Regions from separate parts of the Paenibacillus campi genome, predicted to be linked through region 1. Evidence: riboswitches for the same ligand, from Rfam matches in the RefSeq annotation. Region 1 holds a riboswitch; each other region holds the start of a gene.
The links. Region 1 has a riboswitch for cyclic di-AMP ahead of U1I11_RS21385 (C40 family peptidase). Riboswitches for the same ligand answer to the same signal wherever they lie in the genome.
Positions count from the first base shown of each region.

Region 2: linked by a shared signal. The riboswitch ahead of U1I11_RS15270 (MDR/zinc-dependent alcohol dehydrogenase-like family protein) and the one ahead of U1I11_RS21385 (C40 family peptidase) in region 1 are both predicted to bind cyclic di-AMP.
Region 3: linked by a shared signal. The riboswitch ahead of kdpF (K(+)-transporting ATPase subunit F) and the one ahead of U1I11_RS21385 (C40 family peptidase) in region 1 are both predicted to bind cyclic di-AMP.
Region 4: linked by a shared signal. The riboswitch ahead of U1I11_RS21045 (ubiquitin-like domain-containing protein) and the one ahead of U1I11_RS21385 (C40 family peptidase) in region 1 are both predicted to bind cyclic di-AMP.

Region 1 covers NZ_JAXSQZ010000017.1:7,403-15,199, forward strand. Annotated here, with positions in the region: gene U1I11_RS21365 (LuxR C-terminal-related transcriptional regulator) at 1-714, opposite strand, end outside; gene U1I11_RS21370 (hypothetical protein) at 818-1,069, opposite strand; gene U1I11_RS21375 (ATPase domain-containing protein) at 1,087-2,517, opposite strand; gene U1I11_RS21380 (YwhD family protein) at 3,173-3,685, opposite strand; cyclic di-AMP (ydaO/yuaA leader) riboswitch at 4,425-4,563, shown strand; gene U1I11_RS21385 (C40 family peptidase) at 4,573-5,046, shown strand; gene U1I11_RS21390 (GNAT family N-acetyltransferase) at 5,346-5,852, shown strand; gene U1I11_RS21395 (hypothetical protein) at 6,304-6,597, opposite strand; gene motA (flagellar motor stator protein MotA) at 6,800-7,609, shown strand; gene motB (flagellar motor protein MotB) at 7,593-7,797, shown strand, end outside.
Region 2 covers NZ_JAXSQZ010000006.1:130,975-138,771, reverse strand. Annotated here, with positions in the region: gene U1I11_RS15290 (DUF4153 domain-containing protein) at 1-727, shown strand, start outside; gene U1I11_RS15285 (hypothetical protein) at 780-1,283, shown strand; gene U1I11_RS15280 (universal stress protein) at 1,412-2,068, opposite strand; gene U1I11_RS15275 (hypothetical protein) at 2,609-3,106, opposite strand; cyclic di-AMP (ydaO/yuaA leader) riboswitch at 3,495-3,675, shown strand; gene U1I11_RS15270 (MDR/zinc-dependent alcohol dehydrogenase-like family protein) at 3,798-4,211, shown strand; gene U1I11_RS15265 (oxidoreductase) at 4,478-5,149, shown strand; gene U1I11_RS15260 (hypothetical protein) at 5,430-6,164, shown strand; gene U1I11_RS15255 (GNAT family N-acetyltransferase) at 6,322-6,921, shown strand; gene U1I11_RS15250 (DinB family protein) at 7,120-7,620, shown strand.
Region 3 covers NZ_JAXSQZ010000003.1:150,096-157,892, reverse strand. Annotated here, with positions in the region: gene U1I11_RS09535 (histidine kinase) at 1-205, opposite strand, end outside; gene kdpC (potassium-transporting ATPase subunit KdpC) at 202-789, opposite strand; gene kdpB (potassium-transporting ATPase subunit KdpB) at 905-2,932, opposite strand; gene kdpA (potassium-transporting ATPase subunit KdpA) at 3,020-4,684, opposite strand; gene kdpF (K(+)-transporting ATPase subunit F) at 4,709-4,789, opposite strand; cyclic di-AMP (ydaO/yuaA leader) riboswitch at 5,112-5,308, opposite strand; cyclic di-AMP (ydaO/yuaA leader) riboswitch at 5,444-5,641, opposite strand; gene U1I11_RS09515 (SMI1/KNR4 family protein) at 6,162-7,673, opposite strand; gene U1I11_RS09510 (DUF4177 domain-containing protein) at 7,765-7,797, opposite strand, start outside.
Region 4 covers NZ_JAXSQZ010000015.1:13,418-21,214, forward strand. Annotated here, with positions in the region: gene U1I11_RS21035 (HD domain-containing protein) at 397-1,719, shown strand; gene U1I11_RS21040 (TatD family hydrolase) at 1,792-2,559, shown strand; cyclic di-AMP (ydaO/yuaA leader) riboswitch at 2,755-2,990, shown strand; gene U1I11_RS21045 (ubiquitin-like domain-containing protein) at 3,305-4,450, shown strand; gene rnmV (ribonuclease M5) at 4,667-5,224, shown strand; gene rsmA (16S rRNA (adenine(1518)-N(6)/adenine(1519)-N(6))-dimethyltransferase RsmA) at 5,217-6,101, shown strand; gene veg (biofilm formation stimulator Veg) at 6,232-6,507, shown strand; gene ispE (4-(cytidine 5'-diphospho)-2-C-methyl-D-erythritol kinase) at 6,734-7,588, shown strand; gene purR (pur operon repressor) at 7,775-7,797, shown strand, end outside.

The DNA of each region.
Region 1 (7,797 bases):
GCTGCGCGGATCACGCTCTACATTCGTCCAACGTGACGGCTGCGCGCTTAGCACCGCCTGTCCAAGAAAGCCTTCCCCCTCGTGGAACACCGAACCGTTTAGCTCTGGCGCCGCTGCACCCATGCTGTTAATCACCGTATATTTGCCCGTTCCCGTCCGCAAGGCAAACCCGAAAATATCAGCCAGATCACTTGAAGACAATACGATCCGCGTAATCTCCTCGATCGGATGCGCTACCGGCTGATCCGTTACGAGCGTATCGTTCAAAGCAACCAACCGGTCGGTCAAGCGCTTCTCTTTGTAGCTTGATTTCAAAATTAATGCTAGCGCCTGCGCAAGCCGGGTAATCTTTTCCCGCTTAAACATCTCTTGTTCTGGCGTCGTTTCTTCCGTTCGATGTACCCAGCTTTGCATCGCTTCAAAAAATCCAGTCGACATCTCACCCGCTTTTTGCATAAAATTCGGATGGGATAACACGGATTGACGCGTATTCTTCTCAATCAAAATGCCTGCCCAAATAAACAGCCCCGGCGAGAGCGGTTCCAAATTAATCGGTGCGATCAACCAGCGAATTCCCGGTACCCACTGGTCGGACAACACCGTATTTTTAATGCCACGCAGCTTGCTGATTTCCTGTTGCAATGTTTGCTGCAATTCATCGGCATGCTGTTGAAATAAAGCAGCATGAATTTGATGCGAAGGCTTAGTCATCATCTTTCCTTCATGATCGGTCACCATGATTAATAAATCAGTTAACTGAGCATAAGTATCTTGCAGTTCCTGACAAACGTCTCGAATGTCGCTTACTATACCGATCTCAATCATAGGCGCTCAAGTCCACTTCTGTCTGAATGTACGGAGCCTTATAACGGTAAATGGCACGTGAACCATCGCCATTCTTTTCCAAAATCGACATATCCGCCAGACGATTTAAGGCTCGTTCTGTTACAGGTTGGCTGCGTCCTAGCCGTTTAGATAAGCCGCTGCTCGTTTCGATCGCATAAGGGTTATTTTCAAAAAATAAGGTGCATTCCATCTGTAACGTAATTACATCACTTTCTGCTACCATAAGGTCCCCATCCCTCCTTAGATCAATTGCACAAACGGCTCATGCGGTGCGTTCGCAATAATATGGGGCGCCGAAACGCGTCCGCTTGGGGATTTGGTAACCTGAAGATACTGGTAATTGCCATCCACCCATGTACGAATAACGCCGTTGCATGTACGCTCCAGAAAAGAAGCTGTCTCTGAGCCAATTTCCGCAAAATTGCAATGCACTACAATCGTAATGCCCATCGCACGCCACATCGACATCTCCTCGGCAAAATAACGCAGCAGGAAGTCGCGACCACGCTCGGAAATGATCGTATTCAGATCATAATAAACAAACCAGCGCTTATCACATGTTTCCTCACATTCAAAAATCGGACCCATCTTGTCATTTAACACCTGTGCGTAATCATCATTCGCCACCTTATCTACGCGAATCATCGCTTTTTCGAGATCAGAATCGACCGCTCTGCGATAGTGCTCAATAAAAAAGGCTTTGCCCTGCCGTGCTGCTTCCCGCAATGAGACGCCAAACAGTTCAATCGTATCGGCAAATGTATCCAGCGGTGTATTGCCGGACATCATCATTACCGTACAATCATCATCCCGAATCCGCTGCGCATAAATCGATGACATCAAATAACGATAATTCGCCTTGCTGTTCGTATCGATCATAAATACGCTACCGCGCGGAATACCGCCTGACAGCATCTCATCCAGCGTCGAAATGCCGGTCGATAACACTTCCGTTTCCCGTGTCAGTGTCTTATCCTCCGCCATCGACAGCGATGGCACAATGTATACACCCTCATTTAGAAACTTGTACGTATGCTCGCCTTCCATAATGCGTGTACCGCGCATTTTCAACACTTCGATCGTACGCTTGCGGTACTTTTCCATCAACGGTTTTAGTGACAAACGCACGATACCGTCGCATATATAATTTTCAAACGGAATATTCATTTCGGACAGCTCTGCATATTCACGGATAAAAAAGGACGTCAGATTGTGCTTGCGCATAATGTTGCGAATCGTATACACATTGTTGCGCGCATGCTCCTGCGTGCTAACCATGCGGAATAAGCTAATGCTATCGATCACGACACGCTTACAGCCGATCTCGTTCACAACCGCTTCAAAAATACCGTTAGGCAACAGCATCTGATCCAGTAAAATATCCGGCTCCATACAAATAACGCGCAGCCGATTCTCACGCTCCAGCTGACGCAAATCCCATCCAAATCCGCTCATATCTTCGTAAATCTGTTCCGGCAATTCCTCAAAGGTGATGTAAATTCCCGGTTCATTGAAGCTAACTGCACCTTCTACCAGAAATTGCATCCCAATCGTCGTCTTTCCGGTTCCAGGTTCGCCCTCCAGAATCACTACAGCTCCCGCCGGGATACCACCATGCAAAATCTCGTCTAGTCCGGGGATACCTGTATGAACAGCATTTGCCTTGTGCATATATTGCTCCCTCCATCTGTAGAATAATTTTAGTCATGCAAGGCGTTAGCTTTTCCTACGAAGATGACTGTACAGCAATTATAACAATGGATCACAGATTCACCAAAGCTATTTTCCAATTTCACAGCGGGATCAAAGGTTTTAATCATTTATACCCGATTTTTTTAGAATATGATAATATTTTTTACCTAAAAAGTTAATATTTTGAATATCTACCATAATAAACAGAATAAAAAGAGTGACTACGTAGTGTATAAGTATGCAGCGATACTGGAAATCGAATTGGAAAAAGTTTATTGCCGCTTCGCCGGCTTGTGTCACCCCTATGCATATTTACGGATCGCTTGATTATAACGATGAATAGTTCAGCAAATTTACCGATACAAATAGCCGACTGCTAACTTCAGCAATGAATGGCAGAAGCTACAGTCGGCATATGAGGCGTTTATTAACAAAGGAAAAACGGATACGATACCATTACGCACGGAGAGTGACAACGCTGCAAAAGCGGAGTTCGCTCGCTTGATCATTTCAATCAACATTCTCGCACAGAGAGTGACCCGCTCGCCCTAGTAGATTGATTAGTACTCGTCCCATTTCAATCCACACTCTCGCACGGTATATGATCGTCACGTACGCCGTTTCATCAACCGCTTTAACCTTCCAGCGCCTGCTTCATCTCATCGGGAGAACGATTCCACCATTGTTCATTATGGCTCACAAGCAATGTTTTCAGTGCTGCTTTATGTTCAGGACCAAGCTCACTCAACATGATGCGACGCTTGATCGCATAATCAAGCTTATTGACATGATCGGCAAGAATTTTCCAGCCTTTACGATTTTCTTCATCAATCCACATCTCGCATGCGGTTGCACCGGCATAGCTTCCGCCTTCTGGCTGCTTATCGACCGCCACCCAGACGAGCCATACTTGGCGACCGCCTTCCAGCTCGTCGCGATTCGTCGTAAATTTGATCCCGCGCTCCACTTTACTTTTGGCGTGCATAGCACCGATATCGATGCGCGCTTCCCCTTGATCAATAATAATAGGAGACACATTGTTCAAATTAATCGCCCCTGCACCAAATCCTTTATGTTTGCTACTTTTGGTGCTGCTGCTAATAATATTGAGTGACATCGATTTTTTGGCAGGTTGATTTTGATCCATATTTTGATCCATATTAAAAAATACTCCTTTTCTGTTCATAATTTATAATAGCTGCCGATATAAAAAAGGTGCAGCGGTTGCTATGCTCCACATGACTTCACTGATCATTGCTTTATTTTATAACGATGGATAAACATAGGCTGTTATAACAGAGCGTAAACGTATCTCCCTGTATAATAGAACATCGATCATAAAATAACCTGATCAGCAGTCGAGGCACACTAGCTGCATAAACGATGATCATAACCTATTCACGATTATGTTGCAGACTACTCATGCACGGTAAGCTTCAGTTTTAATTGTAACATTATTGTAGCGGATTGGACGCGAAAAACCAACGGAATCCCCTGTTGTCACTTCACTAAGCATAATAACCGTCCTTCGATTCACTGTAAAAACGCTACAAAAGATGACAAGTCTACAGTGCGATTTAAGCATCGCTATAGGTCTAAAATCATAACTGCAATCGAAAAAGCAGGAGTTTCTACTCAGAAATTAATTTTTTTTAATGCTTATTATCCCTTTAGTGGCGCGGTTTTCACAAAGTTTCTCATAAATGCGACAAAATTTTTCACAGAAAACTGTGCCATAGACATTGCCAAAGTAAAAAAGCTTTGTTAGAATAAACCCAGCGAGTTTTTAGTAACAACTTTGTAAACTTTAACGAATCGCTTGTAACTATTGTCAGTAAAGCCGAAAATTGTTGTAAAAGTTGGATATCGTCGTACGGTGCATTAATCTAAGTGTAAAGCCAAATTTCGTGGCACCGGAAAGCGGGGGAACCGTTTTGGGTGAATTGATCTTGCAAGAGAGGGATCATAGGGGAAACCTTCTACCGAATCCTTAAGCTAACCTCGTAGGCATTGGAAGGGGACAAACGATTTAACATGAAAAAGAAACTAACCGCCGCACTCATGGGATTCGCAATTGCATTTACTGTTATGGGGAACAGCAGTGCACATGCAGATTCCAGAATGGACCAGATCATTGAACCAGCAATGGGAACACCGTACCGCATCGGGGGAACATCGTTCAACGGTTTCGATTGCTCAGGCTTCACTCAGTATGTATTCAGTAAAATGAACATCGATCTGCCACGTCAATCCACGTCGCAATATCAGGTTGGCGATCCAGTAAGCAAAAGCGATCTGCAAGCCGGTGACCTCGTATTTTTCAATACGACTGGAGCAGGAGTTTCACATGTAGGCGTTATGGTCAACAGCACTCAATTCGCACACGCTTCTACATCGAGAGGTGTACGAATTGATAATCTTAGCATGGATTATTATGCTGAGCGTTTCGTCGGTGCTAAACGTGTAATGAGCAACTATTCGTACAACACGTTTGCAACTGATAATTAATCCCACTGTTATGCAACTTTGACAACAATGAATCGACTATCGATACGAACCGCGAAGGATTCCCGCCAGAATCTTTTGCGGTTTTTTTATTGCTGTGGCGTCTATACTTTATAAACGAAGTGTATGCCGTTTAAGTTACACTTTATACAAAAAAAGTTAAAATAAAAATAAATAAACTGTGCAATTATGTCTACTTGTTATTACCCGCTCATAAATTATGGTAAACACGTTTTCCATAATTTATTTGATAATTTTAGTTTATATTCTTATATTCATTCGCATTTGAAAGGAGCTTGTCGATGCAACCTGCATGCGTACTGCCTTTTTCCGTCGTACCGATGAGTACAGAGCATGCCGCACTTATTTGTAAATGGCATTATGAGCCACCTTACAATATTTATGGCTGGTTGCCGTGGGAACAAATGCAGCAACTGGAAATTGAATTCGGTGATCCACAGCTACGTGAGCAGCAATATGTTGTCATACTCGATCGTACTGGTGAGCTGTGCGGATTTGCGCAGTTTTTTCCGTTAGAAGGAACGATTCGGCTCGGTATTGGCATGCGCCCTGATCTGTGTGGGCATGGATATGGGGAACCATTTATGCGTGCCATCACCGCAGCGGCAATTTCGCGCAATCCGGAAGCAGAGATCGATCTGGAAGTGCTCACCTGGAATCAGCGCGCTATCCGTACGTACGAGAAAGCAGGCTTTCATATTACCGATACGTACAGTCGGCGTACACCAGATGGGATGAAGCCTTTTTATTGTATGGTCTATGACGAAACAAACGAACATACATCATAATTGACATATAGCTCTGTAACGGTTAACACATTGCTTGTCATCGATCAAAGATCAGACAGGATGAGCAACATATACTATCTATAAGTGCACAAGTCTATAAGTGCACAAACGATTGTATGCCAACTGTACAGTCGCTGTATTTGACCCTATTGATAGATGTAGTTTGGTTTATATTTAGCGGTATGTAATTAGAAAGCATAACGTACATCTCTAGCAACAGGAAAGTTTGAACTGGTTTGAACAGATTTCGCAATAAGCCGCTAAGGAGAATCCTATACGTACAACTCAATGCACACAGCCTACCCGTCCATACGCCAATCGATGCGGATATTCACCAGGCGACTGTGCACATCACCTCAATCCGATAAAGCTTGCCCAGGCAAGAGCGGCTGAATGCGCTCTCATACCTGAGCAGGCTTTATGTATGCAAGCGGCAATATCGCCGTTCGATTCAGATGAGCGATACAAATGTCATTTCGGTCTCACCGATCAAAATATCAATCCGATGCGTATCGGCAGCATAGATGACAATGCCACTGCCAACATGAATGGTCGGCTCTGAGCCGAGCGCATAAAATAAATCTTCCGCCAGCGCTTCCTGTACTTCATGCCGCTCAGCTGGCTTTAACGCCTCCCATTCCTCCGCTGACATCTGAAAAAATTGATAGCCATCCGGTATCATATCCAGTGCAGCTGTCAGATCAGCGAGAATGCCTTCATAATCACGTCCATGCTTCACACCCATATTGCGCCCTCCCTTCAATCTGTCAATATTGTTACAATTGCCAACTTCTTTCCATTATAACGCAAAAAACTCTTAACAATGCATCATATTCTGTCGATAAAAAAGTATCAGCGCTTTAAGCACCCCATCATTGTAACTCCATCATTTCATGGAAGAAAGTGGTGTACGCACTACAATTATATACTCACGGACGAGGTGTATTATGCAAATTTCAACGATTATTGGCTTAATTGGCGGGATACTGTCCCTGGTAGTCGGGATGATCCTCAAAGGAGCCCCGCTAGTCAGTCTGGTCAACAACCCGGCGGCTTATGTTATTATCTTGGTGGGTACAGCAGCGACGATCTTTATGGCGTTTCCGATGAACGAAGTCAAGCGTGTACCCAAACTGTTCGGCATCATTTTCAAAAACCAGACTTTGCTTGATAAAAAGGAACTGGTACGTATGTTTATGGAATGGGCTTCGATTACACGCCGCGAAGGTTTGCTGGCACTGGAGTCTAAAGTCGAAGAAATCGACAATTCCTTTCTCCGTAATGGGATGCGGATGATTATTGACGGTAACGATCAGGAGTTCGTTCAGGACGTACTGATGGAAGATATCAATGCTACAGAAGAACGTCACCGCTCGGGCGCACTTATTTTCTCGCAGGCGGGCATGTATGCACCAACACTCGGCGTACTCGGAGCGGTTGTCGGTCTGATCGCCGCACTGGCTGACCTTAGTGATATGGAGAAGCTGTCACACGCGATTGCAGGTGCATTTATCGCGACGGTGCTCGGTATCTTTACCGGTTATGTGTTATGGCACCCGATGGCAAACAAATTGAAACGGATGTCGAAGGCAGAAGTTGAAATCAAGCTGATGATGGTCGAAGGCTTACTGTCTATCCAATCCGGTGTATCTACGATGGCAATTAGCCAGAAGCTGGCTGTATTCTTAACGCCAGCCGAAAGCGCGGAGCTTGAAGCTAGTCAAGGAGGAGGTGGCGCCGGTGAGCAAGAAGGGTAAACGACACGAGCCTCACGAGGAGCACGCAGACGAAAGTTGGCTGCTGCCTTATTCTGACTTGATGACACTACTGCTGGCACTGTTTATTACTCTATTTTCCATGAGCTCACTGGATGCTTCCAAATTTAAAGGTATGGCGGAAGCGCTCAATGCCGCTTTTACCGGCGGTGCGGGCGTGCTTGATCAAA
Region 2 (7,797 bases), on a different contig from region 1:
GCTAGTGCTGGTGAATTTGGTTTATATGTTATTTGTTTGGTTGCAATTTACGTATTTGTTTGGAGCAGGGCAAGGTAAATTGCCGGATGGCAGTACGTATGCCGAATATGCACGAAGTGGATTTGGTGAGTTAGTAGTAGTGACAGGCATTAATTTCACATTGTTGTTATCCGTGTTGTATCGATGCGCACCAGCCAGTGTCCGTCTAACTAAGCTGAATCGCTGGTTGTTGTTCATTCTAGTCATCTGCTCCGCCGTGATGCTCGGTTCTGCTTGTACACGGCTCGTGCTATATGAGCAAGCGTATAGTTATACAAGTACCCGTTTTCTCGTGCATGCGTTTATGCTGTTGCTTGGGCTGCTGTTTGTGCTGGCGGGATTGCGTATTTGGTTCGCCCGTTTACCGCTAGGCAAATGCGTATTGTTGCTCGGTTTAAGCGCGTATGTAATTTTGAATTATGTCGGCATGGACAGTTGGATTGTAGAGCGCAATCTAGAGCGGTACGCGCAGAGTGGGCAGCTGGATCAGGACTATTTATTGCATTCGTCCGCAGAGACGGTGCCGCTATTGTTGCAGTTTGCCGAGCAGCAACCACAGCTTGGGCTGGAACGGCGTTTGCGCGCGAGTTATGCCTACATGCTGGAACAAGATCATAGCTGGCAAGCATTTGACTGGTCTACGTACCGGGCAGTGCGCGCGCTTCGTCTCAACGATGCTGGATGGTGACGACGGTTGGAATAAAATGTTCAATTCACAATCATTCAAGGAGTGATCAACGATGATGATCCCTGTACATTTGCAATGGGAGATTGATCCGGCACGATTGCCGTATCGACAATGGTTTGGCACAACCGGCTTGGCGGCAAGGCTGACCGCAGAAACGGCGATATGTGCGGACGATAAAGGCAGTCTGTTTGGAAATACGCATGCAATGGACAGTGCTGACGACAACTATCGTTTGGCTGAATCGTTTACAGGTACAAGTACAATTGAACATGATGTGCAACTTTATATTACAAGTCGTAGCGTGCACAGTTGGGATACGCTAGGCAAATTGCGTTTACAAGCTGGAGAGCTAATAGCAATGGACAGCTTGGAGCCAGGCAGCCAATTTTGGCTGTGGGAAGGGGACGTGCTCGCTGTAGTGACAGTGCTCGATTGTACGATCGCAGTGTCGGAGCTGTCCATGTCGCTGCAATCTTCTTTTTCTAGGAAAGATGCAGCAACACGGCACATAGTACATCATAGCTTTGACAACAGTACAAGCCGCCCGGTGTTTTAACCGGGCGGCTTTATTATACGCAGCCACCGCACCGCAGCCACCGCACCGCAGCCACCGCACCGCAGCCACCGCACCGCAGCCACCGCACCGCAGCCACCGCACCGCAGCCACCGCACCGCAGCCACCGCCTAATTGCTCGCTTCCAGCATCCGCTCCAATGGCTCTGTATCGATTAATATGCCTTTGCGCACTTTCAAATATTGATATTCCCCATCGATATGCAGCTTAAGCAATCCATTTTCAAAGTCGGTATGCATTTCTTTGAAAAAGACGCCTTCCGCTACGACAGGTTGATCGGTTTCATAACGAATCTGGTAGCCTTTTGGCGTACGGATTACATCTACTTCGACCCCATCCTCATGCGTTTCTTCCAAATTCGCCTTCATCCGCTGTACGGCGACGATATGCAGGTCGATCGCGCCCAGATGTTCCAACAGATCGTTCACGAGCGAGCCGCGTGTAATTTCTTCCCAGAACGAACGCACCGATTGTCCGATAATCAATTGGGTTACCCCATGCTGGTGCGCTACGTCTGCGATCGCTTCTGCCAGCTCACGATCCTCATTGAGCTTTACGAGAAAGGTGCCGCCCGCTTCTTCGGTCAATTTTTTCCATGAATTATAATATTGCTGCATATTCATATCCAGTTCACTTACCGGCTCGCTAAGTACGCTAAGTACAATTAGCGGGGCATGCAATAGCTCTGCCAGGCGAATGCCACGCCGGATTAGCCGCTCCCCGTTTACACTGTAATGAACACCAACCATAATTTTCTCTCCGCTCATTGCGATAACAACGCTCCTTTAATCCGTAATAGAGTGTTCTTCAGCATAGCTGCGCGGTCGTTTCTCTTTGACTTTGACAAAATCGTAAAGTTTACCGCTGTATAGCCATTCGTGTGCAACTATAGAGGCACCGGGCAGACCTTATCCAGCTATGCCGCCACATTCGCCCCAACTGACTGCCGATGCTGACTGGCTACATGCGCTAATACATAGATAGCGGCTGTGCTGAGGTGACGAACACATTGACCGTAATGAATGTGCAAGGTATAGCCATTTGGCGTCGATTACGATCTTCTAGCTTGACTGTGGTACATTTAAATTTTGGCTCTGTATTCACATTGCTATCGTGCAGAACGTGAAACAGATTTAAAGGTAAGCTTCATCTCGGTCAATGCACTAGGGCGTGGCTACACTAACACGCCATGCTTGCGTACACGCCCTAGCTCGTCATGCAAATGCAAACCGGATATCGAGCGATCTACTTACGCATTCTCCTGTTGCCCTGCCGCTCACCCTTTATAGACACTTAACCAGCATAACTCAAAAAGAATAATAAGATTGGCAATAATAACTAAGAAATTCCCGCTCCGTAGGCGGTACTGTCATTCCTGCCATATGATGAATATGCCGCCGTATCGACTCGCTGCTCGGTGTATCCGAGCTTTCGCTCAGCGCCTTTTGCCACGACGCCAGTGCCTCTGCTGCTAGATGAGTACGTGTAAAGCCCCATTGCTGTTCATACTGGTGTATCATTGCGAACGCTTCTGCCGCTTGCCGTCGTTTCAAATGTCGGAATACTTGTCCCCACTTGATCAGATCAAGCTGTGCTGCTCCATCGGAAAACTCAAACTCTGCCCACCCGAACGCACCGCTGCCTGCGATACGCAGCAAGCCGCAATGCAGCGGACGATACGCTTCTGGCAAAGCGAGTTTTGTCTGATCATACAAAAACAGCTCCAAACGGTGAATATGCGCCTCAACGATGACGGATTGGGCACGTACAGCAGATGGAATGAGCGGAATGACAGCAGATTGCATACAAGGATGCACTCCTTTACATGTAAGGTTTAGTTGTGAGCCATCATAGGTCATTTTGCAGTGGACGTAAATGGCGGATAACTACGTTAGATTGTCATGTACGTCATTGGCGAGCCATGTAATCGGATTCATTGTATCGATTCACGGTAATTCATAACGAATGCTCCGTTTTACTCAATTTGATATAAAATTAGAGCATTCATCAAAAATATGACGCAAGCGAGCGAAAATGGAAGCAAAACGTTGACTGTACACTGCGTAATCAACAAATAGCTACAAAATGCGAAACTGTGCGTCTTTACTTTGTCAAGGCAGGAGAGTATGATTCGTGTCAAGTTCATAAATTACGGTGTACGACATAAATTGGCGCCGTAACCAGCTTAATGTCCGTGTATGCAGGCAAATCCGTCTGTAGCCGGAGAGCGGGGGAACCAGCGAACAGCTCGTAAGCGGAACTGTTCAGGGGTGAATCGGTACGGTAGCTGTCCAAACGTGCAGTCTACAGTCTGTAGGGAGACTCTTACTTCCGAATCCGTCAGCTAACCTCGTAAGCTGAATATAAGAGAGGCGACAATGATCATGACATCCGGTAAGCACAGCTATGCCTGTGTGTGGAATGTTTGAGAAGCTGGCGAGAAATCTCTTGTGCAGCTTCTTTTTGTTTGCCTTCACCCAATTGGAGGAGAAAGAGATGGAGTTGGAGCAGGAATCGGAGCTACCGAAGGAGTATGTGCTAGTATGTCCAGCGACGCGTGCAGGGGAGCAGTTTATGCAACTGCTTAAGATCAAAGGGATCGACTTTATCGCGCTCGTAAACAGCTATGCAGACAAGGTAAAACTGGAGCGAATGGGTGTGACTCATGTGCTGTTGCTTGATACACAGCGACAGCAAGAATGGACGATTCCACCACTGGCGGTCGGCAAAGTGTATTTGTTTGAACGCAGCTTGCCGCTCTGCTGCCGGTACATTCAGATGTGCCGCACATGGACGAGCGAACCGATCTATGTGATTACCGAAAGCAGCAATTCACGCATGATCTACAGAGGGCTTGGTGCCGATCATATTGTGCATACGAATGGCGGCAGTGTCGCCTTTTTGCTCTGAATAGCATCGCAGCTGTACACCCGAATGACGCGTAGTGTGCGCATTCGGGTGTACAAGTTTACACGATAATTCCGCTACGCATACACATACGTTGCAGCTACACAGCATGACTCCCTTTTCTAAAAGGAAGGGCGTTTCCAATCAATGGAAATGACAACATATTGCTCGCTCCCATACATGTACACGATTAAACCGCTGCGGTCGCTCGGCTGTAACATTATATCCGTACAGCTATACAACCGCTGCGATGGAAAGGAAATAAGCGAATGAGCGAACGAATTGCACTGATCGCAGGCGCTACCGGGCTAGTAGGACGCGCACTAGTCGATGTGCTGCTGCAAAACGAGACGTATGATCGCATCAAAGTGCTCGTGCGCCAAGTCGTACCCGAGTGGCAGCAGCACGAACGCTTGCAGCAGCTTGTTGTCGATTATGATCATCTGGAACGACATGCCGCCAATCTGCAAGCGAACGACGTATACTGTTGCCTCGGCACAACGATCAAACAAGCAGGCAGCCAAGCGCGCATGTATGAAATTGACGTCACCTACCCGCTGCGGTTGGCAGAGCTTGCGCGCCAGCAAGGAGCGACGCATTGGCTCGTCGTAAGTGCGATGGGCGCGGATGCCAGCGCACGCATTTTCTATTCCCGTATAAAAGGTGAACTGGAGCAGCAATTGCGTACGCTCGGCTATCCGTTTCTATCGATCGTTCAGCCCTCATTACTACTCGGTAAACGTGAGCAGTTTCGCGCTGGCGAGCGAGCCGCTGCGGTAGCATCCAGCGTATTGTCGCCGCTGCTGCGCGGCAATCTTGCCAAATACAAGCCGATTCAGGCGGAGACGGTAGCGCGGGCGATGTATCGTCTTGCATTGGAGCTGCAACGAGGGACGAATGTGTATACATCGAGCCAATTGCAGCAGCTCGGTTCGGAGTGAAGGGCGGTAGGATGGAAGGCAGACATAGGCACGAATCGTTATCATATCTTATGAAAAACACATTGGAGTCGTAGCATGAGAACATCGCTGCTCTGCAATAGCAAACGGCTTATTTAACACGGTCAAGCTACTAGCTTATGCTGCCCAACTCACTGTACGTCACATGACAGAGCGGCTACAATAGTAGGATGGACTCGGCTATTTTGCGTAGTGAACGTAATTTGCCGGGCAATTTACATGTGCGGCTACGAGCTGCGATGAAACGGAGAATGAATACAATATGTCACAGATGGATGCCAAGCAGGCTGCTTCATTAATTGAGAAATGGATCGCTTTTTACGATATGGATAATCCGCAGGCATGGGATCGAGACGACTATGCCTTTGTGCAGCAAGCGTGTCGCGATATGCGTGCGGCAGTGCAGACGCTGCGCGGCAAAGGAAATACCGTTGCCGCGCAGCAACGCAAGCTGGCGGATGGGCTGGAGGAATTTATTGAAGATTCATTTATGGATGATCCGCATGAATGGGAGCCGGAAAACCGTGCTTTTGTCAAACAGGCGATGGAGGCGCTACAGTATACGGCAGCTCAGCTACGCAAATCAGCCCCTGTTGCTGGAAAGCCTGTGCCAGGTGGTGCCAAGCCGCATAACCAAGCTGTGCACAGCAAGACGACTGCACGCCCAAATGTTACGCATAACAAAGGTACCAACCATCGTGCTACGAACCAAAGCGCTACTAACAAGAGCAGCACAAACCGCAGCGCCACCTATACAAATGCTACCCATCAAAATGCTACCAGTAACAACAGCACAAACAAGCATAGTACAAGCAAAAACGCTGCAACTAGAAGCACCGCAAGTATAGGCGCACCGCATCGGGCTGCTACAACAGGCAAACCCGCTACAGGCAAAACGAACAACAGCAACACGTACAAGCCTACCACTGGCAAAATCAATGAACAGGCAAACGGACAAGGTAAAAGCGGTCGTAAAGGCAAACCCGGAGGACGTTAAGTTCTCGGCAATAGTGGGATAGTGTTTTGTTATGCCACACCTCTTTTCACTGCATATCGTGCTTGAATAACGCAAACACGATAAGTATAGTGTGTTGCTATGCCCACCTTTTTTGTTGCACCCGTGTTTACATGCACAAACACTATAGGAGGCTGATATGAACAGTAATCCAGATATCGAACAAGCGGCGCTGGAACATGTCGTTCAGATAGAACTTTGTCCGGCTGCGGACAAACATATTATTTGCAATATGTATCCTTTTTATTTGTATGATTTATCGGAAATATGGGAACGGCTGCCGAATCGGTATGGCGTATTTGAAGACGATGATCATTGTGCTACACTTGCTCAGCAAAGTGAGATGTTTCATATTTGGTGGCGTCATCCGGGCACATTGTTTCCATTTTTGCTTCGTGTAGATGGAACGCCGGCAGGTTTTGCGCTTGTCTCGACACCGCCGTACGTACCGACAGGGGAGCAGGTCGATTATTTTTTGCATGACTTTTTCCTGATGCGTCCGTTTCGTGGCAAAGGCATTGCGCAGCAAGCGGCTAAACATGTGTTTGACACCTTTGCAGGACGCTGGGCGTTGCATACGAATCCAACTGGACGCAATATGCATACCCGCCGCTTTTGGCGCCAGTTGCTGACGGATTATACAAGCTACAAATACGATGAGCAGCCGTTTGAATCGGATGAACAGGAGCAATTTTTGACGTTCCGGTTTGTCAGTCATGCGGCGTCAGCGTCAGTGTAATTTCTATATAAAATAATAATCCGATCATCAAAGCTGCACCAAAGCATTTGTTGCCTAGCGATAGTGCACGTTTGCACACGAAGTGACCGCTCTGTACTTCATTTATGCCTTCAACCTAGGAGTTCAATCCACATATGTGCATAAGTTGAAATTCACTGCTGAATGGGATACATTAAGCTGGAAATGGAGGATACGAATATGAATGTTACAGCAGAACAAGCCTTTGCGAGAGCGTTAGTGCAGTCTTTAGTAGGCGAACGGGGGCATCTGCCGATTGCGCGTGCGCTGTCAGATATCGATTTGCAGCTGGCAGGTCAGCAGGTCGCAGGGCTTCCGTATACGATTTATCAGCTCGTCAGTCATATGCGGTACTGGCAGGACTTTATGCTAGCCCATGTGCGCGGCGAGCAGCCATCCCGCCCGCCGTCGGTAGCCGATAGTTGGCTAGAGCATACGAATGCAGCTGATGAAGCAAGCTGGCAGGTCGTGCTTGATGATTTCCTGCAAGGGATCGATAGCGCCTGTGAGCTTGCCAACACATTGGAGCTTGCCCAGCCGCTGGCATTAATCCCAACCGAAACGATTGCCGGATTTCTGCGCAATATCGCTTCCCATAATACGTACCATCTTGGTGAGATCGTCATCATCCGCAGATTGCTCGGATCATGGCCGCCACCAGGCGGAGGCTATCCGGCGTAAATGAAGGTCATTTTGTGAAGCACGGTCAAGGCAATAGACGTGTTTGCTGGACAAGTGCGTAATGGAACGGATGAATAGGTGGGCATGTTTAGCATCATTGATCATCGCAGCGACATAAGAGACAGTTTGTATCTTTTACAGCTGCAATGATAGATAGCATAGTTAACCTGAATAATA
Region 3 (7,797 bases), on a different contig from region 1:
GCACCGTTTCCGGGCGTTGTAACGTGGAGACAGCACATAATGCTACGTCCAGCCCTTCCTGCAGCAGCAGTTGGCCATCACGTAGCATATGATATGTTTTACCGGAGCCGCTGACGGCTCCGATATAAATTTTCAGTTTCCCTTGCTTCAAACGGTTAATCATCTCCAGCAATTGTTCAGGCGATTTGCGGCGAAATGTATTCATGAGCTAGCACCTGCTCGCAATTGTTGCAGCCCGATATTCAGCTTCAATACATTGACCGCCGCATCGCCAAGCATACCAAGTTGCGGTGGATTCGTATATTGCGTAATCAACGCGTCCAGCTTGTCCTCAGCAATGCCAGTCAGCTTGCTAATACGTGGCACCTGCGCCAATGCCGCCGCCGGGCTAATATCAGGGTCCAAACCGGAGGCGGAATTCGTAATCAAATCCATCGGCAAGGCGGAGACAGGCACATTCGGGTTTTGCTGTTTCCATTGTGCGATCGACGCTTGCATCCGTTTTATCAGTTCTGGATTCGATGGAGCCAAATTCGATGAACCGGAGCCATCGGCATTATAATCGATACTTGATACCCGTCCCTGGAAAAATTGTGGCTCCGTAAACTGCTGCCCGATCAGCGCCGAGCCGATCACCTCATGCTTGCTGTTATACATTAAGCTGCCGGATGCTTGATACGGCATAAGCACTTTAGCGATGCCTGTAATGGCAAGCTGGTAGATCACACAACAAACAATAAACAACACAGCGCTCGTTCTAAGCGTAGTCCATACTATTTTGATAGGCATATTCATTCTTCTCCGTTCTTGTCTTAACATAAATGAATGTATAATACGTAAGTTCATACGCCGCTTCATTTGCGCCACCAGCTAGCAAACGAAGCGCGCTGCCATCGAACCGATACTACATTAAAAATTGAAGTACTAGATCAATCAGCTTAATGCCGACAAACGGTACAATTACACCGCCTAAACCGTAAATGAACAAATTACGGCGCAGCAGACGGGTCGAACTCATCGGACGATACGCTACACCTTTCATCGCCAGCGGAATGAGAATCGGGATAATGAGCGCGTTAAAAATAAGCGCCGACATAATCGCTGATGTAGGCGAATGCAAATCCATCACATTCAGCACTTGCATTTGCGGAATAGCTACCATAAACATCGCTGGGATAATCGCAAAATATTTGGCGATATCGTTCGCGATACTAAATGTCGTCAAACTGCCCCGTGTCATTAGTAGCTGCTTACCGATCGCCACCACTTCGATAATTTTGGACGGGTCAGAGTCAAGATCGATCATATTCGCCGCTTCTTTGGCAGCGATCGTACCGCTGTTCATGGCGATGCCAACATCGGCTTGTGCAAGTGCAGGCGCATCGTTCGTACCGTCGCCAGTCATAGCAACAAGCTTGCCTTGTGCTTGCTCACGGCGAATGACGGCGATTTTGTCTTCCGGTGTGCTTTCGGCAATATAGTCGTCCACTCCTGCTTCACGGGCGATCGTTGCTGCGGTGAGCGGGTTGTCACCTGTACACATAATCGTTTTAATGCCCATGCTGCGCATTTGCTCAAACCGTTCGCGCATACCGGCTTTAACCGTATCTTTTAAATAAATTAACCCATAAATCACATCATCAACTGCAACTGCAAGCGGTGTGCCACCCGCCGTAGCGATGCGATCGCTGCTTGCTTGCAAGGAAGCTGGCACATGACCACCTTGCTGGATGACCCAGTTTTTAACCGCATCGACTGCGCCTTTGCGCACTTTGCGTCCATCTTGCAAATTCAAACCACTCATCCTTGTCTCCGCTCTAAATTCGATCACTTCCGCACCATGAGGCAGTTCTTGATCGATCATCCAGCCTTGCTTTTTCATCAGTTCCAGCACCGAGCGACCTTCTGGTGTCTCATCATACGCCGAACTGACTGCTGCCCAATGACCAACTTCATTAGCTGTATGCCCATCGGCAGGCACAAATTCGCTTGCCATCCGGTTGCCGTAGGTGATCGTGCCTGTTTTGTCGAGAATAATCGTATTGATATCACCTGATGCTTCGACCGCTTTACCGGACATCGCCAACACATTAAAACGGGTTACTCGATCCATACCAGCGATGCCGATCGCTGACAGCAGACCGCCAATCGTCGTCGGGATCAAACAGACAAGCAGCGCAATGAGTACCGGAATCGGAATATGGATACCGAGATACTGTGCCATAAACGGCAATGTCACAACGACCATCAGGAAAATAATCGTCAGGCTAATCAGCACCGTATTGAGCGCGATTTCGTTTGGCGTTTTTTGCCGTTCAGCGCCTTCAACGAGGCTGATCATACGATCCATAAACGATTCGCCCGGATCGCTCGTAATGCGCACCGTAATTTCGTCACTAATGACCATCGTACCGCCTGTAACCGAGCTGAAGTCTCCGCCCGCTTCTTTAATAACCGGCGCGGATTCACCGGTAATTGCTGATTCATCGACTGAAGCAAGCCCTTTGACCACTTCGCCATCACCTGGAATCATCTCACCTTGACGCACTACCACCAAATCACCTTTGCGCAGTGAAGTGGATGGAACGTCAACGATCCGTTCGCCTTCCAGTTTGCGGGCGGTAATTTCCTGTTTGGTCTTTTTTAATGAATCTGCCTGCGCTTTACCACGTCCTTCTGCCAATGCTTCGGCAAAGTTGGCAAACAATATCGTCAGCAGCAAAATGAGTGCAACCGCAATATTAAAACCTCTCGACACCGAATCGCCAAATGCGCCCGGTATAACAATCAGCAGCAAGCTAATAAACAAACCGACTTCGACTACAAACATAACCGGATTTTTCATCATAACGAGCGGATTTAATTTTATAAAAGATTGCTGTAATGCCTTTGTGATCAAATCCCGGTTTAACACGGAAGCTTGATTTTTCATTGCCGATTCCTCCACCTAATTATGCTCAAATCGATATCGTTAAACGAATAGACTACATCGTTATGTCCACTATACTATCGCCTATGCTCACAGTGTCAGCTGCTCGGCAATCGGCCCTAATACAAGCGCTGGGAAAAAGGTGAGTGCACCGACGACAACGACGACGACGATAAACACACTGCCAAACAGCGCCTGATCAGTACGCAATGTACCACTGCTTTCCGGTACCGGTGTTTTCGCCAACATAGACCCCGCAACTGCCAGCAGTGTAACCATCGAGAAGAAACGGGCAATCATCATCACAATCCCAGTTGAAATATTGTAAAATGAAGTCGTATCATGAATTCCCGCGAACGTCGATCCATTGTTAGCAGCAGCAGATGTAAATTCATATAATACCTGTGTCAATCCGTGAAAGCCAGCATTGCTGATCGTATCTGGAAACCAAGTCAGCGCCATCGTCGTTGGAACGAGCACCAATAGCGGCTGGACGAGCAATGTGACCGCAATCAGTTTCATCTCTTTCCCTTCCACTTTACGACCGAGAAATTCAGGGGTACGCCCTACCATTAGCCCAGACAGGAAAACCGAGATCAGCGCATACATCAACACATTCATCATCCCGACACCTGCACCGCCAAATACTGTATTGAGCATCATATTGCCCAGCGTAATCATGCCGCCAATCGGCGTTAACGTATCATGCATCGTATTAACAGCACCTGTCTCCGAGGCGGTCGTCACGACCGAATACAATGAAGACTGTACAACGCCGAATCGCACCTCTTTGCCTTCCATCGAACCTGCACTATGCTGCAAACCTAGTTGATTAATGAGCGGATTTCCCTGATGCTCGGCATACAGCGACGAGCTAAGCATCATGAGAAACATAATCGCCATCGATACAAACAGCACCCGTCCTTGCTTCGGATTGCCAACGATTCGTCCATACGTAAATGGCAGCGAGATTGGCACGAGCAACATTAAGATAATTTGCAGCATATTGCTAATTCCGTCCGGATTTTCAAACGGATGCGCCGAGTTAGCTCCGAAAAACCCACCGCCATTATTGCCCAGTTCCTTAATCGCCACAAAGCTGCCGACCGGTCCCATATCGATCTGTTGCGGTGTGCCTTGCAGCGTCGTTGCCGTTACCGACGATTGCAGCGTCTGCGGCACACCTTGACTAATAAAGATCAAAGCTGCCACTACACATAACGGCAACAAAATACGTGTAATCGCACGTACTACATCGACGAAAAAGTTCCCCATCGGCTTGCCAGCCAAGCCACGCATAAACGCCATCGCTGCTGCAATCCCGGTTGCCGGTGACACAAACATCATAAACACAATCGCAGACATTTGTGCAAATAATGATAACCCGCTTTCCCCGCTATAATGCTGCAAATTAGTATTGGTCAAAAAGCTGATTGCCGTATTAAACGCCAGCTCCGGACTCATCGCCGCAATATGCGCTGGATTAAGCGGCAATTTATCTTGCAAACGGAAGATCGCATACACGATCAATGCCATCACCGTATTGCTGACGAGCAGTGCGACGACATATTGCTTCCACGTCTGATTATGCTGTCGAATACCACCCAGCTTGTAAATCAACTTTTCCAGCGGACCAAACGAGCGATCCAGCTTACCTGGTTTATCATCCATTGCACGGGCGATATAAGCTCCCATTGGACGCGCCAACAACAGCGCGATTAGTAATGTTACAGCAACTCCGATATATGACCACATACTCACTCACTCTCTCCTGCCTGTTTAAAATTTTTCCGGATAGATCAGGGCGTAACACAGATAGATTAGCAAACTTGCAATTATAAGCCATAATAGCCAGATCATTGTTCTTTCCCTCGCTCCCCGATCACACTGGATGACCAGTTGCCCAGCCCACCAAGCGCGAATGCCATGAGTACAATCAACAATATCATCACTATATCCATCATGATTCATTTCCCCTTCAACATAAACATGCGTAATCTTGAACAGAAGCGCTGGTTGAATGCTACTTGAGCGCTACTTACATCGCCGCAATCGGTCAGATTCCCGAAATTAGGCGCAAAAAAAGAAGCCTCGGTAAAAATCGAACTTTTCACCGGGCTTCTTCCATGCGTAACTGGACTGTCGCAAATGATGCGCAGACGAGGTGGCATAAGCCGGATATAAGTTCTTCCTAAGCGCTGACGAGGTTAGCTGTCGGGTTCGGGCTGGAAGATTGCCCGTTCCGGCATCGCCGGAATTCACCCCGTGTCAGCTGGCTGCATAATGCAAACACAGACCGACGATTGGTTCCCCCGCTTTCCCACTACTGCAACCGATCAACAACAGGTTGGCAGCCGGGAAATTAAGCGTATATGTGCAAAGAGCAAAATTGAATCGTTTAACGCTAAACCGTTGTACATTTTTCAATATGAATTCGATACTTGTATGTCGGATCGTTTCATAACAAAACACCAAGCGTGTATGCACTGTGTCATGACGGCACAAGTTTCATACGCATCTCCCGACTTTCGCTTACGAGGTTAGCTGTCGGATTCGGACGGTGAGAGTCGTCCTACCATCAACACCGCTCCCAGGTTACTGGTACTGACGGATTCACCCCTGCCTGATGTCAGTAGCTCTCACACCGCTAACGTCCTGCTTATTGGTTGCCCCGCTTTCCGACGGATGCCGGAAACTCAGCCATACGAACAAAAAACGTTGAACTTTCAGTTGCTAGATATGGACAAATGCCGATTCGTATCCCCGCTCTGTGCGCTGTACCGCTCGTCCTTACAGTCTGGCATAGCATCATCGTGCTTTCCTGCTGTCATACGTTTCCAGCAGCGTGACTAAAGCGGTGTAACGTGCGAATCTCTAAATCCTGAACTGTATATTACTCCTGTAATTTCGAAGTGTAAAGCAGATCAAAAAGGCAAAAAAAGCCGTGGTTTCCCACAGCTTTCTTTTTTGAAAATACAGCAAAAGGATAGCTCTCGCAAGCTCCTTTTTACTCTGTATATCGCTTATTATCTTTAATTTTACATTACGTTTCATCTTTTTCATTGTATGTTTCATATCGTTTTGCAAACCGATATGTCATTATTCGCAGTTAAGATTTAAGATACGTTTAGCATGAAACGACCTTAGCTCCATAGTGGGCAAGCAAATGATCCAATTGAATTTGTACCAGCGGCAAAACCCGTCCTTGTACATCCAAACCGGGCATACTCGTTTAAGCATAGTAACGTCCATCATATTGGACGGAGAAAGCGACAGGTTGTTGAAACGCAGTTTGCAACAACTCCACTTGAGCGGCGTCGCCCGTAAAGCTGGACAATGTGGACGATTGAGCGATCGTTTCCAGATTGGCGATCCCGTTGTCTCCTGCCAACTTAAGCTTTTGCAATGACGGCAACGCAGCCAAACCGGAAATGTCGTTCACTTCCAAATTGGCAAGTGTTACTTGTTTTAACTGTTTAAAATGTTGCAAATGCTCCATATTTGCCCATTGTACACCGGTTACGGTTAACGAAAGCAGCGGCAGCTTGCCAAGCGCTGCCCATTGTTCTGTATCCCATCCGTTTGCATCGATCACGGTCAAATGTTTAAGCCTGTTCATCTGTCCAAGCACTTCCGCCTGCTCCCAATCAGGGGAGGAAATGCTTAAACATTCCAGCGTCTGAATCGCCAGCAATGGGCGATAATCATGCGCCGGAATACGCTCGCACTCCAGCTCGGTCAGACGCGTTAGCCTGGCAAGTGGTTCCAGTGTCGTAACGTTAGTGTCACTAATGTTTAACTGACGCAAATACGGCAATTGCGCGAGCGGTGACAGATCGCATACCGGATTGTGGAGCAAATACAATTTCTTCAGCTCCCGGCAACCTGCCAGCGGAGACAGATCAACAATTTCATTGCCGGACAAACTTAATTCACGCACTTCCGTACACGCTGCAAGCGGCGTAATATCGCTTAATCCTGCATTTGGCAAATACAGCTGATACCGCCCTGTAAATTGCGCTGCTGAACTATACTCACGCTCAATACGCTCCTGCCATTCCCGTGGCAATGCCGCTGCCCATGCAGCCAGCTCAGCGGCAGATTGCTGCTTATTGGCTGCCCATTCCGCTCCAAATGCATACTGCTGCGCATCACGCAACAAACGCGCTTGCCCATCACGTCCATACATCCAATAAACGATACCGTCCTCTTGCTCAATCGTATAATTACCGCTCTCCAGCACATGATGCATAAAGCGAATAAATTCACCTACATCACGCGCAATGACAAACTTCGTTTCTTCATCGCGCCCAAAATTAATAACTTGCCCGACGATGCCATTAGGCCCTGGATTCAGATCGACCCCCAGATGATTACCACCGCCATCGTGACAAAACGGAATCCAGTGGCGATTAATGTACTGTTCCTGAATCCAATCCGCCGGAATGGAATAATGATCGCCTAGATCGGCGTATTCTTCCTGCAAATCCGACCATATTTTCCATTCATGAACCATTTCATCCAACGTCAAAAATTGCAGCCCAAAAAACAACCCCGGCCCGCTATGTGCCTCACCATTATGAATGCGATACAACCGTTTCAGTGGTTCAGGGAAAATAACGCCCATCGCTTGCTCTGCCTGCGCAATTTCCATGTCTTGCGCCGGTGCCAGCAAGCTTTGCTCCAGACTGCCAAGCCTCATATGCAGCCTCGATTTGATCTGCTCGATCCATGTTTCGATCATGCGGTTGCCTCCTTACTCTGTTAAATTCAAGATGATTCGTATTGGACAGCTAACCGTCGCTCTACGTATACTATGTACGTAATACAGCGGTTTATTCCAGCAAAGCGCTGCGTTTAAACACGAG
Region 4 (7,797 bases), on a different contig from region 1:
AACAGAAATGAAGTAAGCTATGATAGCAGCTACAATACTTCTCCAGCTGGTTAACGCCAGGATGCAATTATTGAACAAGCATTCATGTTTGACATGTCATCTTTCGACAAAGTTCTATCTTTTATGATATTCATAATACCAACGTTTCCCAAATCAGTCAACATAGAAATTACACGAAATTGTCTATTTCAGCATAAAATCACAAAATTTTTTCGCGATTAAGACGTTTTATGTTATATTTCTACGATATGATGGGCATATATGGCATTTGTCGATTTGGAAATCACTATCGATCATATAACGACACTGTTCGACACTATTGATATCGCTTACGCTCGCATATTCATCAAATTAAAAATAATAGCTACAATCAAGTTTCGTAAAGGAGCGTTAGGTATGAAACCGATACAGCCTTTGGATGAAGAAAAAGTGTTCAAGGACCCTGTTCATAATTATATTCACGTGCAAGACCGGTTAATCTGGACGTTAATCAATACGCCAGAATTTCAGCGTTTGCGTCGTATTCGGCAACTGGGCACATCGTATTTGACGTTTCATGGTGCTGAGCATAGCCGGTTTTCACATTCGCTTGGGGTATATGAAATTACGCGTCGCATCATTTCGCAGTTTGAGCGCAGCGGGTATGAAGATTGGCCGAGCGAGGAGCGCATCGTTGCACTCTGTGCGGCTTTGCTGCATGATCTTGGGCATGGTCCGTTTTCGCATTCGATTGAGGAAGCGTTCGAGATGAATCATGAGGAATGGACGTGCCGGATTTTGCTAGAGGATACGGAAATTCATCGTGTGCTTGAAGATGTGGAGCCTGGTTTTTCGGAAAAGGTAGCTGCTGTCATTCGTAAAGATTACGACAAAGCGGTCGTCGTTAATCTGGTATCAAGTCCGCTTGATGCGGATCGGATGGATTATTTGTTACGTGATGCGTATTTTACCGGTGTCAATTACGGTACGATCGATATGGATCGCATCATTCGTGTGCTTCGTCCGCATAATGGACGTGTAGTTGTAAAAGAAACAGGGATGCATGCGATCGAAGACTATTTGATGTCCAGATATCAGATGTACTGGCAAGTATATTTTCATCCGGTGACACGCAGTTCGGATATCGTATTACGGCATATTTTCCACCGTGCCAAAGAACTGTTCCATAACGGCTACAATTTCACATTTTTACCACATCCGCTACCTGCGCTGTTTCGTGGCGAATTAAATGTAAATGAGTATTTGTTGCTAGATGAAGCGCTTGTGCAGACGGCATTTATGCAATGGACGCTTGAAAAGGATGAAATTCTCGCGGATGTATGTACGCGTTTTATGCAGCGACGGTTATACAAATATGTAGAAACCGAATTGATCGATCTCGATACGATCGACCAGATTCGCCGTGAATTTCAGCAAGCCGGTTTGCATCCGCAATACGATCTGGAGATCGATTTTCCGACCGATTTGCCATATGATGTGTTCCGTCCGGGTGATCCGAAAAAGGAAAAGCAGATTTTGCTACTGGATCGCCAAAACAAAGTGCAGGAAATATCCGAGGTGTCTGATATCGTACGCTCAATCAGCGGTATCCATCGCGGACGCTATCATTTGTATTTTCCACAGGAGAAGTTGGAAAGGGTAAAACATAAACTGTCACGGGAAGTGGCGGACATTTTTGAGGATAAACTGGGCCCAGCACAGATGGAGTTTGAAATATAAAAAATGTATGAAGGCGATGAAAAAGTGGCAGGAATACACTTATAAAACCAACTATAAAGGAGCGTACAACCGATGTTGTTTGATACACATACCCATTTGGATTCCAAAGATTTTGATGAAGATCGCGAGCAAGTGATCGAACGTGCTTACAATAACGGGGTAACCCGAATGGTCAATATCGGATTTGACCGTGAAACGATTCCGACGACGATGCAGTTGGTAGAACAGTATGATTTTATTTATGCAGCGGTAGGCTGGCATCCGGTGGAAGCGATCACGATGCAGCCGGGCGATCTGGAATGGATTGCATCTTTATGCAGTCACGAAAAAGTGGTCGCAATCGGCGAAATCGGACTTGATTATCATTGGGATAAATCACCCAAAGACATACAGCACCGTGTGCTGCGCGAACAAATCGGGCTGGCACGCGAGCTGAACATGCCGATCGTCATTCACAATCGTGAGGCGCATGAAGATATCGTGCGGATTTTACGCGAAGAAAAAGCGAGCGAGGTCGGCGGCATTATGCATGCGTTTTCCGGCAGCTGGGAAACGGCGCAAATGTGCCTTGATATGGGCTTTCATATTTCGTTTGGTGGGCCGATTACGTTCAAAAATGCCAAGCAGCCCAAAGAGGTGCTCAAACAGGTGCCGATGGATCGTTTATTACTCGAAACAGACTCCCCTTATTTGACTCCACATCCCTATCGCGGAAAAAGAAATGAATCCGGATATGTGCGTTTAGTCGCTGAGACAGCTGCCGAGCTAAAAGGAGTATCTCTGGAAGAAATTAGTGAAATTACTACAAAAAATGCGTTGGCATTATTTGGCATTCAATGAAAACGGGAGAAAAACCACTGAGAAAACGAGCTATCCGGATATATGAATGAATTTTAACGAAAAAATGCTGAAATGTTACAAGTTTTTAACCACTTTTTAAGAAAAATGGAGTTGCCTCCTGCTTTACAGTGAGGTTGTGTTCGAGATATCATTTCATCAGTGATTTAATCTTGTTGTTTATACACGAGATTCCATGATTCGGTCTCGCTGAGTTTCCTACATAGGAGAACGGGGGAACCAACAGCTGTCTTCATTCACTTTAAACCGGCAATACCGGAAGGCAGATTGTATGATTCCTGACACAGGGTCTTTGGGGTGAATTGAGGCTACTTGCGCCATGAGCGAAGGACGTCTCACAGGGTACCATCTACATGCAGGTAGTAATTATCCGAACCCGACAGCTAACCTCGTAAGCGATGCAGAGGCAACCTCTCATTTTCTAAGTTTCCGGAAGACACATCGTCGGGAAGCCAAGGAAGAGTTGCTCTTGTACTTTTCCCTAGGCTTTTTTGTTTTGTGCAAAAGGAAGTCATCGAAAAAGAGAAGACCCGGTTTTCACTATCCGGGATCGGTATGCCGCTTGGACTGACCATGGCGCAGGCATTTTCAGCCAGAACAAAATACCGCCATACGCCGGTATTTAAACTTCAGTCGTATCACGCCTGTGAAAATTCTGATATAGTCGCGTCTATAATACACTTTCTTTACAGCAAGACGGCGAGACTATGTAAGGAGGACGGAAGAAGTGGGAATTGCTCCTTTCAAAGAAACCCATGGTTCACGCTCATCCAGCATGTCTTACGCGCTGCGTTGGAAGCAAAAAAATCTACGCTCTGTACTGCTCACTTCGCTGGCAGTCGTTGTGGTCATTGCCATGGCACTGTGGCTTATGTACACGCAGTCAAGCAAAAATATTTACGTCGTGATCGATGGTAAAGCACATATGGTGGAAACCCATAAGCTGCAACTTTCCGATCTGCTGGCGGAACAGAACATTAACGTAGCGCCCCAGGATAAAGTATCAATGCCGATGAACGGAGCAATCCAGAATGGTGATAAAGTATTTATCAACCATGCGGTAGCTGTAAATCTTCGTGCAGATGGTTACATTAAGCAGGTGTACACAACAGCCGATACGGTGGGCAGTGCACTCGATCAACTGGGCATTAAACTCGGTCCCAAAGATAAACTGGACCCGCCAATCGAAGCAGCCATTAAACCGGATATGGACATTCGTGTGACGAGAACGACTTCGGTTACGAGCGAACAAGTTGTCGAAACACCGTACCAAACGATCGAAAAGAAAGATGGCGATTTGCTGAAAGGCAAAACCAAAGTCGTTCAAGAAGGTCAAAATGGTAAAGTCGTCCAATATATCGAAAAAGTGTTTGAAGACGGAGAATTCGTCTCCAAACAAATGGTTAACAAAAAAACCGTATCTGAAGTGAAAGACAAAATCGTAGCGATCGGTACGAAAAAAGAAGAGCCAAAGCCTGTAGTCGTCAGCGAATCGGCTAGCTCTGACTCGTCTCGTTCTGAATCATCCGATTCGTCTGGCTCGGATTCACGTTCAAACAAAGACTTCTCTTATGCCAAAGTATTAAACAATGTGACGCTGACCGCCTATTCCTCTCAAGAACCGGGTCTTGGTACACGTACCGCATCCGGCACACGCGTGACGGAAGGACGGACAATCGCTGTCGATACAGACGTGATCCCGATGGGATGGTGGGTCTATATCGAAGGCATCGGTTACCGCCGTGCGGAAGATACCGGCAGCGCCATTAATGGCAAAAAGATTGACGTATATATTGATAGTCTGACGCAGGCAAGAGAATTCGGACGCAAAACCGGCTATACGGTTTATGTGATCGGCCCGGTCAAACCTTAATTTGACGGTGTAAATCGGTTGCCTGTGCTGGCACAACTGTTATATGATATAAGTATTATTAACCACGAGCGTATATGGAACCAACAGAGAAGGGGATCATTCCCCTTCTTTTTGTTTGTTGTTTTGTTATACTGAGAACAATATGAACATGATCGCGGACAATGGAAAAACATAGTCGTTCCAGTGTCCCGATCCGGAAGGGAAGCGTATCATCAGGTGATTAAAGAGGTCATTGTTGTAGAAGGACGGGATGATACTGTAGCGATCAAGCGTGCAGTCGACGCGGATACGATTGAAACCGGTGGTTCAGCCATCGGCGCGCAGGTCATTCGTCGTGTGCGGCTTGCTCAGGAGCGCAGAGGGGTTATTATTTTGACCGATCCCGATCATGCTGGAGAGCGGATACGCAAAATCGTGTCGCAAAAGGTGCCAGGCTGCAAGCATGCTTTTATACCGGAAAGCGAAGCGACGCTTAAAGGCGATATCGGGGTAGAAAATGCGTCACCACAGGCGATACGCGCAGCGCTGGAGCGTTTGCATACCGAAATGCCGGAGGCACAGACGCTGATCGATTGGGACGATTTGATTATGACCGGGCTAGTCATGCACAAACAAGCGGCAGCACGCCGGATGAAAATGGGCAATCTGCTCGGCATCGGTTACGGTAATGGTAAACAATTTCATAAACGATTGCGTATATTTGGCATTACCCGCGAGGAATTCGCGGCAGCACTTTCACAACTTGAAGCGGAGGAACAGCAATCTAATGACTGATAGACACGATATCGCTACGCCTGGACGGACGAAGGAAATTATTAACAAACACGGATTTTCGTTTAAAAAGAGCCTGGGGCAAAACTTTTTGATCGACAGCAATATTTTGAATAAAATTGTCGATGCTGCGGATTTGAACGAGCAGCGTGGGGCGCTTGAGATCGGGCCTGGTATCGGCGCATTGACCGAGCGTCTGGCGCGTCAGGCACATCATGTGACCGCAGTGGAGATCGATCAGCGTCTGCTGCCGATTTTGCAAGATTCGCTAGGCGGGTATGACAATGTGCGCGTTCGTCATGGCGATGTGCTAAAGGTCGATTTGCAAGAGCTGTTCCGTGAGGATTTTGCCGATGTGGAAAAGGTGAGTGTCGTTGCGAATTTGCCGTATTATGTTACGACACCGATTTTGATGAAGTTGCTGGAGGAAAAGCTGCCGCTTGACAATATCGTCGTGATGATTCAGAAGGAAGTGGCGCAGCGGATGGCAGCGGCACCGGGCGGTAAAGACTATGGCAGTCTTAGCATCGCCGTGCAATATTACTGTGTACCGGAATTGGTCTGTATCGTGCCGAAGACGGTATTTATTCCGCAGCCTAATGTGGAATCGGCGGTCATCCGTTTGAAGCTGCGTGAGCAGCCGCCTGTGCTTGTACAGGACGAACAGCATTTCTTCGAGCTGATGCAAGCATGTTTTGTACAGCGCCGCAAAACGATTGCCAACAACTTGAAAACACGCTATTTTGGCGGCGGTGATCGCGAGCAACTGGAGCAGCTGCTAGCGGAAGCAGACATCGAGCCTTCGCGTCGTGGCGAGACGCTTAGCATTGAGGAATATGGACGTTTAAGCGATATATTTGTGGCGGCAGGCATTCGCTAAAGCTAGTTTATTAGCACTCCGTAAAAAAATCATTGACAAAATAAATTTTGTATAGCATAATTTAATATTTAATTGACATTTCTTTTCCTTTTTGTTACAATAGGGAGTAGGAAAAGAGGTGGTTGTGAGCATGGCTAACAATGCGCTTACCGAAATCAAACGCAATCTTGATGCTTATGTAGGGCACAAAATCACATTGCGCGCACACGGTGGTCGGAAGAAGACCATTGAACGTACCGGAATTTTGGAAGAAACCTACCCTTCTGTTTTTACAGTAAAGCTTGATGATGAACATCAAACTTTTGAACGAGTGTCTTACAGCTACGCAGACGTGTTAACCGATTCGGTTGAAATTACAGTTTGCGAAGATGATTCCCATACACGCATCGAATATGTAGGGAATTAAATAACTGTTTTATGATAAGGCAGTCTTTATCTCCTGCGGGGGTAGAGACTGTTTTGCTTTGTGAATAGACTTTACAATTCATTTTTTCTATAATTGGATTATTCGTGGCTATACATAGCTGCCTGCAATGAATTGGCTTCGCCAGGCGGAATAGGAACGGCGTTTGGCGTGTTGGTCGATGCAGTAACAATCAGAACGGACGGAATGTTGAAGGTGGAGGAACCTCATGAAGCTATATGAAAAAGCGCCCGCAAAAATAAATCTGATGCTGGATGTGCTGCACAAGCGCCCGGATGGTTACCACGAGGTGGAGATGATCATGACGATGGTCGATCTTGCTGATCGGTTAACGATTACCGAGCTGTCCAGCAATACGATCAACATATCGAGTCAGGCGGGATACATCCCTCTGGATGATAAAAATCTCGCCTACCAGGCGGCAAGTAAGATTAAGGAACGTTACGGCATCCGCCAGGGCGTGCATATTCATATCGACAAGCAGATTCCGGTAGCTGCCGGTCTGGCTGGCGGCAGCAGTGATGCAGCAGCAGCATTACGCGGGCTGAACCGTCTATGGCAGCTGGATATCCCTCATGAGGAAATGATGGAGCTAGGCGCTTCGATCGGGTCGGATGTGCCTTTTTGCATTACCGGAGGCACAGCGCTTGCGACTGGGCGTGGTGAGCTGTTAACACCGCTGCCTAGCCCGCCGGATTGCTGGGTCATTCTTGCTAAGCCGCCGATCAATGTCTCGACAGCAGGCATATACGGGCGGCTACGAGCGGATCGAATTGCCCATCATCCATCGTCAGTGGCGATGCGGCAGGCGATTGAACAGCAATCGTTTGAAAGCATCTGCAGCGAGCTGGGCAATGTGTTAGAGGATGTGACGCTTAGTCATCACCCGGAAGTACAGCAGCTCAAGCAGGCGATGCAGCAGCTTGGTGCGGACGGTGTGCTTATGTCAGGCAGCGGGCCGACCGTGTTCGGACTCGTCTCCAAAGAATCCAAAGTCGCTCGCATCTATAACGGGCTGCGCGGATTTTGCCATGAAGTGTATGCGGTGCGTATGTTAACTTGAGCAGATTAGGTCGCAATCTTGTTCCAAAAGCCTTCAATGATCGAGAATGATCGCAGGGGTATTTGGAAAAAGATTGCGATTTTCTTTTACAAACACGTACAAAAATGTTATATTCACTTTAATTATTCGGGTTTGGGAATTTTTAAGGATATAAATGTAAATTTTCATAGATGGTGAGGAGTTAAAGTGAAAAAATTAAAACGGAGTGC